Regions from separate parts of the Streptomyces sp. MK7 genome, predicted to be linked through region 1. Evidence: riboswitches for the same ligand, from Rfam matches in the RefSeq annotation. Region 1 holds a riboswitch; each other region holds the start of a gene.
What was found. Region 1 has a riboswitch for cyclic di-AMP ahead of R2S09_RS22350 (transglycosylase SLT domain-containing protein). Riboswitches for the same ligand answer to the same signal wherever they lie in the genome.
Positions count from the first base shown of each region.

Region 2: it holds a riboswitch for cyclic di-AMP, as region 1 does, so the genes downstream of both, R2S09_RS24385 (transglycosylase family protein) here and R2S09_RS22350 (transglycosylase SLT domain-containing protein) in region 1, are expected to answer to the same signal.
Region 3: it holds a riboswitch for cyclic di-AMP, as region 1 does, so the genes downstream of both, R2S09_RS02650 (M23 family metallopeptidase) here and R2S09_RS22350 (transglycosylase SLT domain-containing protein) in region 1, are expected to answer to the same signal.

Region 1 covers NZ_JAVACL010000020.1:119,071-122,335, forward strand. Annotated here, with positions in the region: gene R2S09_RS22340 (FAD-dependent oxidoreductase) at 1-493, shown strand, start outside; gene R2S09_RS22345 (Cof-type HAD-IIB family hydrolase) at 608-1,414, shown strand; gene R2S09_RS22350 (transglycosylase SLT domain-containing protein) at 1,435-1,926, opposite strand; cyclic di-AMP (ydaO/yuaA leader) riboswitch at 1,930-2,115, opposite strand; gene R2S09_RS22355 (polyprenyl synthetase family protein) at 2,708-3,265, shown strand, end outside.
Region 2 covers NZ_JAVACL010000024.1:27,612-30,876, reverse strand. Annotated here, with positions in the region: gene eno (phosphopyruvate hydratase) at 1-493, opposite strand, end outside; gene R2S09_RS24385 (transglycosylase family protein) at 822-1,514, opposite strand; cyclic di-AMP (ydaO/yuaA leader) riboswitch at 1,519-1,684, opposite strand; gene R2S09_RS24380 (transglycosylase family protein) at 1,867-3,015, opposite strand; gene R2S09_RS24375 (cytochrome P450) at 3,175-3,265, opposite strand, start outside.
Region 3 covers NZ_JAVACL010000001.1:578,476-581,740, forward strand. Annotated here, with positions in the region: gene R2S09_RS02640 (dihydrofolate reductase family protein) at 1-651, shown strand, start outside; tRNA gene R2S09_RS02645 (tRNA-Met) at 727-800, shown strand; cyclic di-AMP (ydaO/yuaA leader) riboswitch at 1,159-1,316, shown strand; gene R2S09_RS02650 (M23 family metallopeptidase) at 1,328-2,383, shown strand; gene R2S09_RS02655 (aldo/keto reductase) at 2,483-3,265, shown strand, end outside.

The sequences.
Region 1 (3,265 bases):
CTGGTCGCTGTGGGCGCTCAGCCACTACCCCCACCCCTACCGCCGCCTGCCCGCCCAGGTACGCCACTACCTGGCCCGACGGGTCCTCGGCCCGCTCGGCGCCTGGTGGCTGCGCGACCGCTTCGAGGGAACGGTGCCGGTCGTCGAGGTGGCCCGGATCGTTCGCGCCGAGGCGCTCGACGGCCGCGCGGCACTGACCGTGCGCACCCTGGGCAGCAGCACCCGGGAACTGACCGCCGACCACATCGTGGCGGCGACCGGCTACCGCGTCGACCTGGCCGCGCTGGGCTTCCTCGGCCACGAGCTGCGCACGGAGCTCGCGGTGAGCCGGGGTGCCCCGAAGCTCGGGGCGGGCTACGTCTCCTCGGTCCCGGGCCTGTACTTCACGGGGCTGCCGGCGGCGGCGTCGTACGGCCCGGTGATGCGCTTCGTGTGCGGCACGGAGTTCGCCTCACCACGGCTGGCACGCCACCTGGCGGCGGCACACGGCTGAGCATCTCGCGGACGCCGGAGGCGAGTTGGAGGGAGGTGGCCGGTAAGGAGGGGGCCGCGGGGGTCGTCCGGTTCCGGTGGGGCCGGGGGTGCGGCGGATCCGTATTCTCTGATCATGCCCGCTCCCCTTGCCTATGCCCTCATCGCCACCGACCTGGACGGAACGCTCCTGCGCGGCGACGACACCGTGTCCGAGCGGTCCCTGGCCGCGCTCGCGCGGGCGGCGGCGGCCGGTGCCCGGCACCTCGTCGTGACCGGCCGGCCGGCGCCGAGGGTCCGGACGCTGCTGAAGGCCCTGGGCTCCACGGGCCTCGCGGTGTGCGGCCAGGGAGCGCAGCTCTACGACGCGGCGGCGGACCGTCTGCTGTGGTCGGTCACGCTGGACACGGAGACGGCCGAGACCGCGCTCGGCAAGATCGAGGCCGAGGTGGGGGAGGTGTACGCCGCGGTCGACCAGGACGGAGCGGACGGGCTCACGCTCATCGAGCCGGGGTACCGCATGCCGCACCCGACCCTGCCGGCGTCGCGGGTCGAGCGGCGCGAGGAGCTGTGGCAGGCGCCGATCAGCAAGGTGCTGCTGCGCCATCCCGTGCTGTCCGACGACGAGTTGGCCGAGGTGGCCCGTGGCGCGGTCGGTTCGCTCGCCACGGTCACCATGTCGGGGCCGGGCACGGTCGAGCTGCAGCCGTGCGGCATCACCAAGGCGACCGGGCTGGCGCTGGCCGCCGAGCGCCTGAGGCTCGGCCGGCACAGCGCCCTGGCCTTCGGTGACATGCCGAACGACATCCCCATGTTCCAGTGGGCCGCCCGGGGTGTGGCCATGGCCGACGCCCATCACGAGCTGAAGGCCGTGGCCGACGAGGTCACCTTGTCGAACGAGGACGACGGCGTCGCCGTCGTCCTCGAGCGGTTGTTCCCCTAGAGAACAGGTGGGACGACCGATCAGTACGCGCTGAAGACGTTGTCGATCGAGCCGTACCGGTCGGCCGCGTAGTTGCAGGCGGCCGTGATGTTCGCGACCGGGTCGTAGATGTCGAACGAGGTGCCGTCCACGTGGTACGCGTTGAAGGTCGGCTGGATGACCTGCAGCAGGCCCTTGGACGGGATGCCCTTGGCGGCGTTGGAGTCCCAGAGGTTGATGGCCCGCGGGTTGCCGGACGACTCGCGCATCACGTTGCGGTAGATGCCGTTGTAGCTGCCCGGGATGCCCTTGTCGGCCATGATCGCGAGGGACTCGCGGATCCAGCCGTCGAGGTTGTTCGGATAGGCGACCGTGCTCGCGGCCCTGGTGGTGGTGCTCTTGGCCGGGGTGGCGGCGGAGGCGCTGGTGGCGCCGATGAGCGGCAGGGCGAGGACGGCGGCACCGGTGCCGCTGACGGCGAGGGTGCGGACGAGACGAGCGGCGCGGGTACGGCGCTGGACCTGTGCGGGCATGGGAATTCCTCTCCTACGCCTGCGAGGTGAGCTGTCGGGTTCGGGCGGGGAGGTGCCCGGCCGTGTCCCGGAGGACATGGCTTCACCCCAAGCCGTTCCGGCACGGCGTACGACGACGTACGACGCTCCGGCCCGGCGACTTACCTGGGTCCCCCGCTCCTGCCATGAGTGGTTCGGTCGATGGGCATCGGGCGGCGGCAGGATTCGGCGTCCGCTCGATGGACCGGGAACGTATGCGAGAGCACACGCCCGGAACAAGTGCTCGGATTACAGATCGTCCTGTTTGACCTTGATCTGAGGCGTTTGGGGTGCTTGATCCTTTGCTGTTGCCAAGGGTCAACTGGCATGCGGGGGAAGGGAAGGCAAGGAGACGGGGCGCACGGAGGGTCGAAGGCCCGGCGTGACCCAACTCACGGTTTCATGGGACGAGGAGCAATTACGGCTAAGCGGAATATAGATGGCAATAGGGTTAAATCGGGCCATGGAGTGTGCGGGCGTGACGGTCGTCACTTCGGGTGACGTCGTGGCCTGTGTGTACGTGTGCACCTGTGCGCATGTGTGCGAGTGGGGGCGGCCGCGGGTAGGGAGAGGTAAGTCGATAAATATCTGTTCATATGTGGTGAACGAAAACATATCGGGCGTGATCCGATACCGCCTGGCCTGTATAGGTGGGCGCCATCGGTGATCGAAACGTGACCGGATACGCTGACTTGAGTGATGGCAGCGACCTATCGACAAACCGTGTAAGCGCCAGCAGACACCAGCAGACAGGAGACCCCTCGTGACCGTCGTCGGGCCGTTCGGGCTGAGCGTGCGGGACCAGGCTCTCGAAGCCGATGTCCAGGCCGGATTGGCGGCTGTCGAGGAAGGGCTGCTCGAAGCCACCAAGAGCGAGGTCCCCTTCATCACCGAGGCCGCGCAGCACCTGGTCAAGGCGGGCGGGAAGCGGTTCCGGCCGCTGCTCGTGATGCTGGCGGCGCAGTTCGGCGACCCGTACGCGCCGGGGGTCGTGCCCGCGGCCGTGGTGGTGGAGCTGACCCACCTGGCGACGCTGTACCACGACGACGTGATGGACGAGGCCGCGGTGCGGCGCGGAGTGGCCAGCGCGAACACCCGCTGGGGCAACTCCGTCGCGGTCCTCACCGGCGACTTCCTGTTCGCCCGGGCCTCCCAGATCCTCGCCGACCTCGGGCCCGAGGCGGTCCGCGTGCAGGCACTGGCGTTCGAGCGGCTCGTCACCGGGCAGATCCTGGAGACGGCGGGGCCCCAGGACGGACGGGATCCGGTCGACCACTACCTGGACGTGCTGGGCGGCAAGACGGGGTCGCTGGTGGCCGTG
Region 2 (3,265 bases), on a different contig from region 1:
GGATGTCCACGTTGGAGTCGGCGTGCGAGCCGCCGTTCAGGATGTTCATCATCGGCACCGGCAGCAGGTGCGCGTTCGGGCCGCCCAGGTAGCGGAAGAGGGGCAGGTCGCTGGCCTCGGAGGCGGCGTGGGCGACGGCGAGGGAGACACCGAGGATGGCGTTGGCGCCGAGGGAGCCCTTGTTGTCGGTGGCGTCCAGGTCGAACATGGCCTGGTCGATCAGGCGCTGCTCGGTGGCGTCGTAGCCGACCAGCTCCGGGCCGATCTGCTCGATGACGGCGAGGACGGCCTTCTCCACGCCCTTGCCCTGGTAGCGGTTGGGGTCCCCGTCGCGCAGCTCGATGGCCTCGAAGGCGCCCGTCGAGGCGCCGGACGGGACGGCGGCACGACCCGTGCTGCCGTCGTCGAGGCCGACCTCGACCTCGACCGTGGGGTTGCCTCGGGAGTCCAGGATTTCCCGGGCTACGACGACGTCGATGGACGGCACGAGCATCTCCTTCGTGGATGTGACGCTGAAAGTGCGGGGCTTGTGAGCCTTGCGGCTAGAGCCTAACCGTCCCGGGGCCCCGGCCGACCGACCGACCGTCCCGTGGACAGGGTGACGGTACACATTGTTCCCGCCCGAAACAAAAGGGCGGGGCGGAGATGCGGAAAGACAAGGGGAACGGCCGGTGAAGAAAAGCCCCCGCCCCGGCGCGTACGGGGGAACACGCGCCGGGGCGGGGAGTCCGTGGGGACGGGGGCCCGTGGGGACGGGGGCCCGTGGGCCGGGAAGCCCGCGGGACCGGGGGTGCGGGCCTGCGGCTTGCGCCGCCCGCCGCCTACTTCAGGTGCAGCTGCTGGCCGGGGTAGATGAGGTTCGCGTCCTCGACGATGTCCTTGTTCAGCTGGAACAGCTTCTCCCAGCCGCCCTTGACGTGGTGCTCGGCGGCGATGGAGCTGAGCGTGTCGCCGGAGGCCACCTTGTACTCGCCGTCGCCCTTCTTGACCTTCTTGCCGGTCGAGGTGGTGACGGTCTTCTTCGGGGCCGGACGCGTGGCGGAGCGGTTGGCGGCCTGCTGCTCGGTGGAGCGGGTGGTGGTGCTCTTGGTCGTGGTGCTCTTGGCGGTGCTGCCGGTGGAGGCCGCGGCACCGCTGTACGGGGTGCTCGACAGCCCCTTGCCGCACACCGGCCAGGCGCCCTTGCCCTGACCCGCCAGGACCTTCTCGGCGACGGCTATCTGCTGCGCCTTGGTGGCCAGGTCGGCACGCGGGGCGTAGGCGGTGCCGCCGTACGCGGCCCAGGTGGAGTTGGTGAACTGCAGGCCGCCGTAGAAGCCGTTGCCGGTGTTGATGGACCAGTTGCCGCCGGACTCGCACCGGGCGACCGCGTCCCACTCGGAGGCGGTGGCGGCGGAGGCGTTGCCGGCCGCCATCAGCGGGCCGGCGACGGCGGCGCCGGCGACACCGGCGAGTGCGATGGCGCGGATGGCCTTGGAATGACGACGGTGCTTGCCCTTGCCGGAAAACAGCATGGATGGATCCCCTCACCGACGCCTGCGAGGTGAGCTGTCGGGTTCGGGCCGGTTGAGTTGCCCGGCCGTGCCCCTGGAGAGGCACGGCTCCACCCCAAGCCGCTCGGGCGAACTGCCCGGTGCGGCACTTACCTTGGGTCCCCCGCTCCTGCCTACGGCGCTTGACGCGACGACTGTTCCCGTACGGCCGCTGGCAGGATTCGGCGTTGCGGCAGCCGGGGCTCGCGATGGCGAGCGGTCATGACCGTAGACACGCGATCCGCCCGATTTCAAAGACGATCAGGGCTTCTGAGACTCATCCCACACTTTCACCGAATGGGACATTCGGCGCGAAATATGACGCGAACTCCCGCTAGTTCTGGGCGTTTTCGACCGGGACATCCAGGCTCTGACCGGCGACGATCTGGTTCGGGTCGGAGCCGATGGCCGCCTTGTTCGCATCGTAGAGCGCGTGCCACCCGCCCTGGACGTCAAGGGAGTCGGCGATGGATGCCAGCGAGTCGCCGGCGCGGACGGTGTAGGAGCCGGCGGAGGCGGTGTGCGCACCGTCGTCGTCCCGGGAGGCGTGCCGGCCGCCGCCGGCCGCCGCCGGGCTCTCCGCCGGGTCCTCGGCGGCGCTGCCACCGCGGTGCCGGCCGGTGCCCAGGGCTCCGGTGTCGACGAGGGCCGAAGAGCCGACGTTCTGCCCGGAGTTGTCCGAGTCGTCACGGTCGGGCGCGGTCGAAGGCGACGCTCCGGGCGTCGCGGCACCCTCCGTACCCGATCCGGGCGTCGCGCCCGACTCGGAGGTGCTGCCCTTCTTTCCGGGCGTAGGGTGCGAATCGGACGGATTCGCGGGGGATCCGGCGGACGAATCGCCCGAAGAGGAGGATTCGGAACCGGAGGCGGAATCCGAAGAGGATCCGGACGAACCGGAGTCGCCGGCGTCCTGCGACGAGTCACCGAGCCCGGGGTCGCCCACGTCGGGCGAACCGTACGATCCGGGTGTGTCACTCGACCCCGACGATCCGGACGCACGCGACGAGTCGGAGGAGTCCGAGGAACCGGAGGAACCGGAGGAACCGGAGGAACGGGACCCCGAGGACGAGCCGTCGCTCACACCCGTGTCGACCCTCGCGGCACCGGAGTCCTTGGTGAGCCCGGAGAGCAGGCCGCAGGTGGGCCAGGCCCCGGGGCCCCGGTCGGCGAGGATCTTCTCGGCCACGGCTATCTGCTGGGACCGGCTGGCCTGGTCGGCGCTCGGGGCGTAGTCGAGGCCGCCGTACGTCTCCCAGTCGTCCTGGGTCAGCTGAAGGCCGCCGTAGTAGCCGTTGCCGTTGTCGGCGCTCCAGGAGCCGCCCGTCTCGCACTGCGCCACCTTGTCCCACGTGGTGCCGTCGGCCGCGTGCGCGCCGGTCGCGCCCAGCAGCGGGATGGCGATGGCGGAGCCGGTCACTCCGGCGGTGACGAAGAGGGCCGGAGCCTGACGGGGGCGACGGTGGCGACCGTTCCCGGAAAGCATGCAAGGACCTTTCGGCGACAACAGGGACCGGCGTGGCGGGTGATGCTCGTACGCCACGCTGATGCGTGAACGTATCGGCTGACGATCCTCCGTCACAAGTTCATGCCGCGCAGATCACGTGAAGATCACACAGTTGAACGTGTGTCACCTTTGCGTCCGTCAAGACTCTCGCGCCGGGGTGAAGCGGACGGGCAGCGTCCGCAGTCCGCGCATGATGAGCCCGCCGCGCCAGCGCAAGTCGGCCGGATCC
Region 3 (3,265 bases), on a different contig from region 1:
GAGGTGCAGCTCGTCCTGGCCCCGCTGTTCGTCGGGGACCCGCGGGCCCCTCGGCTGTTCGGCCCCGGCGCGTACCCGGGCGGGCGGCTGCGGCTGGTGGAGACGCGGGCCATCGGGGACGTCGTCCTCATGCGCTACGAGCCGACCGCGCCCGGCACCGGGGCCGAGGCCGCCCCCGCGGACCGGCACTGGCTCAGGATCGCCTGCGAGCTGGCGGCGCAGTGCCCGCCGTCGCGGACCGCGTTCAGCGTGGGCGCGGTCGTCGTCGCCGCCGACGGCACCGAGCTCGCCCGGGGCCACTCGCGGGAGGGCGGCGACCCGGTCGTGCACGCGGAGGAGGCGGCGCTGGCCAAGATCGATCCGGCGGACCCGCGGCTGCCGGCAGCCACGGTGTACAGCAGCCTGGAACCGTGCGCCCGACGCGCCTCCCGGCCGCGCCCGTGCGCCCGGCTGATTCTGGACGCGGGAGTACGGCGGGTCGTCACCGCCTGGCGGGAACCGGACACGTTCGTCGAGGCCGCCAACGGGGCCGCGGTGCTCCTGGACGCCGGGGCGGACGTCGTCGTACTGCCCGAGTTCGAGGGCCTGGCCCAGGAGCCGAACCGGCACCTGGGAGGCGAGGCCCTGGCCAGGGCGGAGGAGAGGCGCTGACGGGGGCCCGACGAACGGCCGGACCAAGGGGTGCGCGAGCTGCCTCGTGGATGGCGTACACTGGTGTCATACCGACGCGGGGTGGAGCAGCTCGGTAGCTCGCTGGGCTCATAACCCAGAGGTCGCAGGTTCAAATCCTGTCCCCGCTACTGAAGGCTCAGGGCCGGAATCCGAATGGATTCCGGCCCTGAGCGTTTTCGGTCCTGAGTGCTTCCGGTCCCGGATCTGCTCGGGGAGTCCGCGTCGATCGCGTATGCATCGTGCCCCCGCTGATGACCATCACGCGCAGTGAACGGACGATCCCCCTCCGCATAACATCTGAGACACCATCAAAACCTCTGTGACTCCTGCGATGCAGGCAACTCGCCCGTTTTTCAGTACTCCTGGGCCAAAAGTCCTGGTCAAAAAGGTTTAAGGATCAAGCCGGACGGCTTGGAATCGAGCCCTCCCGTCTATTAACGTTCGATAACGCAGCGCGGTCGTCCCAGCCGTCACAAGAGGCGGCTCCGTGCGCACGCGCCGAATCCCGCGAGGGAACCGGGGAACCACCAACTTGGGGTGAATCGCGCCTCATCCACCGTGACGATACGGCTGGTTGACGCGCGTAGGAGACCTTCCCGCTCCGAACCCGTCAGCTAACCCGGTAGGCGAGACGGAAGGAAAGGAGCACGCCCGAGTGGCGTCCAACCGGCCCGCACCAGAAGCCCCGTTCGTGCCGAACCAGCGCACCGAGACCTTCGGATACGGCGGTCGGCGCCCCGACGAGGGCCCCTGGGAGGAGTGGAACCCCACCGAGGACTCCCTCCGCCCGGTGCGCGGCCGGCACCGCGTCGCCAAGCAGCGCGGCGGCGGGCTCGCCCGCAGCTCCACCGTGCTCGGCGTGGGCGTCATAGCCGCCGTCGGCGCGGGCGGCATGGCCAGCGCCAACACCGGCAAGCCCCCGGTCTCCATCTCCCTGCCCGACCTGCCCTCCGTGGAGTCCCTGCCCGCCGTGGGCTCCCTGTTCCACGACTCCGCCCACGACGACGCCCCCCAGGGTTCCGCGACCGTGCTCAGCGACGTCGGCGTGAGCTCCGCCGAGACCGGGCAGGGCAGCTCCGACGCGGGCGAGGCCCTGCGCAACCGCATCATGGCCCAGGCCGAGCAGCAGGAGGCCCAGGTCGAGACCAAGGCCCAGGAGGCCGCCGAGGCCGCCGCCGCCAAGAAGGCCCAGGAGGCCGCCGCCAAGGCGCAGAAGGAGGCCGAGGCCAAGGCCGCCGCCGAGAAGCAGAAGGCGGAGGAGGAGGCCAGGAGGAAGGCCGAGGCGGAGCGGCTGGCGGAGCTGGCCAAGCAGTACACGCTGCCGACCTCCTCCTACACCATCACCTCCACCTTCGGTCAGGCCGGCTCCATGTGGTCCTCCGGCTACCACACCGGCCTCGACTTCGCCGCGCCCACCGGCACCCTGATCAAGGCGATCCACAGCGGCACCATCACCGAGGCCGGCTGGGCCGGGTCCTACGGCTACCGCACGATCCTCACCCTCGACGACGGCACCGAGCTGTGGTTCTGCCACCAGTCGTCGATCAGCGTCTCGGTCGGGCAGAAGGTGAACACGGGCGACGTCATCGGCCGCGTGGGCGCCACCGGCAACGTCACCGGCCCCCACCTGCACCTGGAGGTCCACCCTGACGGCCAGGCCACCGCCATCGACCCGATGGCGTGGCTGCGGGGGAAGGGCCTCAACCCCTGAGGCCCCGGCCCCGGCCCCGAAGTCCGTTTACGTGATCTTTGCGGTCCGGTCCGGCGAGGCACGGAATGCGCTCCTCCAACCTGGCCGTTGATGTCCTGCATGACTTCTCTACGCAAGCTCGGTTCGTCCGATCTCGAGGTCTTCCCGCTCGCCCTCGGCGGGAACGTCTTCGGCTGGACCGCCGACCGGACGCAGTCCTTCGCCGTCCTGGACGCCTACACGGCCGCCGGCGGCAACTTCATCGACACCGCCGACTCCTACTCGGCGTGGGTGGAGGGCAACAAGGGCGGCGAGTCCGAGACGATCATCGGTCAGTGGATCAAGGAGCGCGGCAACCGCTCCGACGTCGTCATCGCGACCAAGGTCAGCCAGCACCCGGACTTCCAGGGCCTGTCCGCCGCGAACATCAAGGCCGCGGCCGACGCCTCCCTCAAGCGCCTGGGCACCGATTACATCGACCTGTACTACACCCACTTCGACAAGCCCGAGGTGCCGGTCGAGGAGATCATCGGCGCGCTCGACGAGCTGGTGAGGGCGGGCAAGGTGCGGCACATCGCGGCCTCCAACATCTCCGCCGAGCGGCTCCAGGCCTCCCTGGACTTCTCCGACCGCGAGGGCCTCGCCCGGTACGCGGTGCTCCAGCCGCACTACAACCTCGTCTCGCGCGACACCTACGAGGGCGCGCTGCGGGACGTCGCCGAGCGGTACGGCCTGGCCGCCGTGCCGTACTTCGCGCTGGCCTCCGGCTTCCTGACCGGCAAGTACCGGCCCGGTGCGACGGTGGACAGCGCGCGGGCGCAGGGCGCGGCCAAGCACCTCGAGACCGAGCGCGGCCGGAAGGTGCTCGCCGCCCTCGACGAGGTCGCCCGTGCCCATGACGCC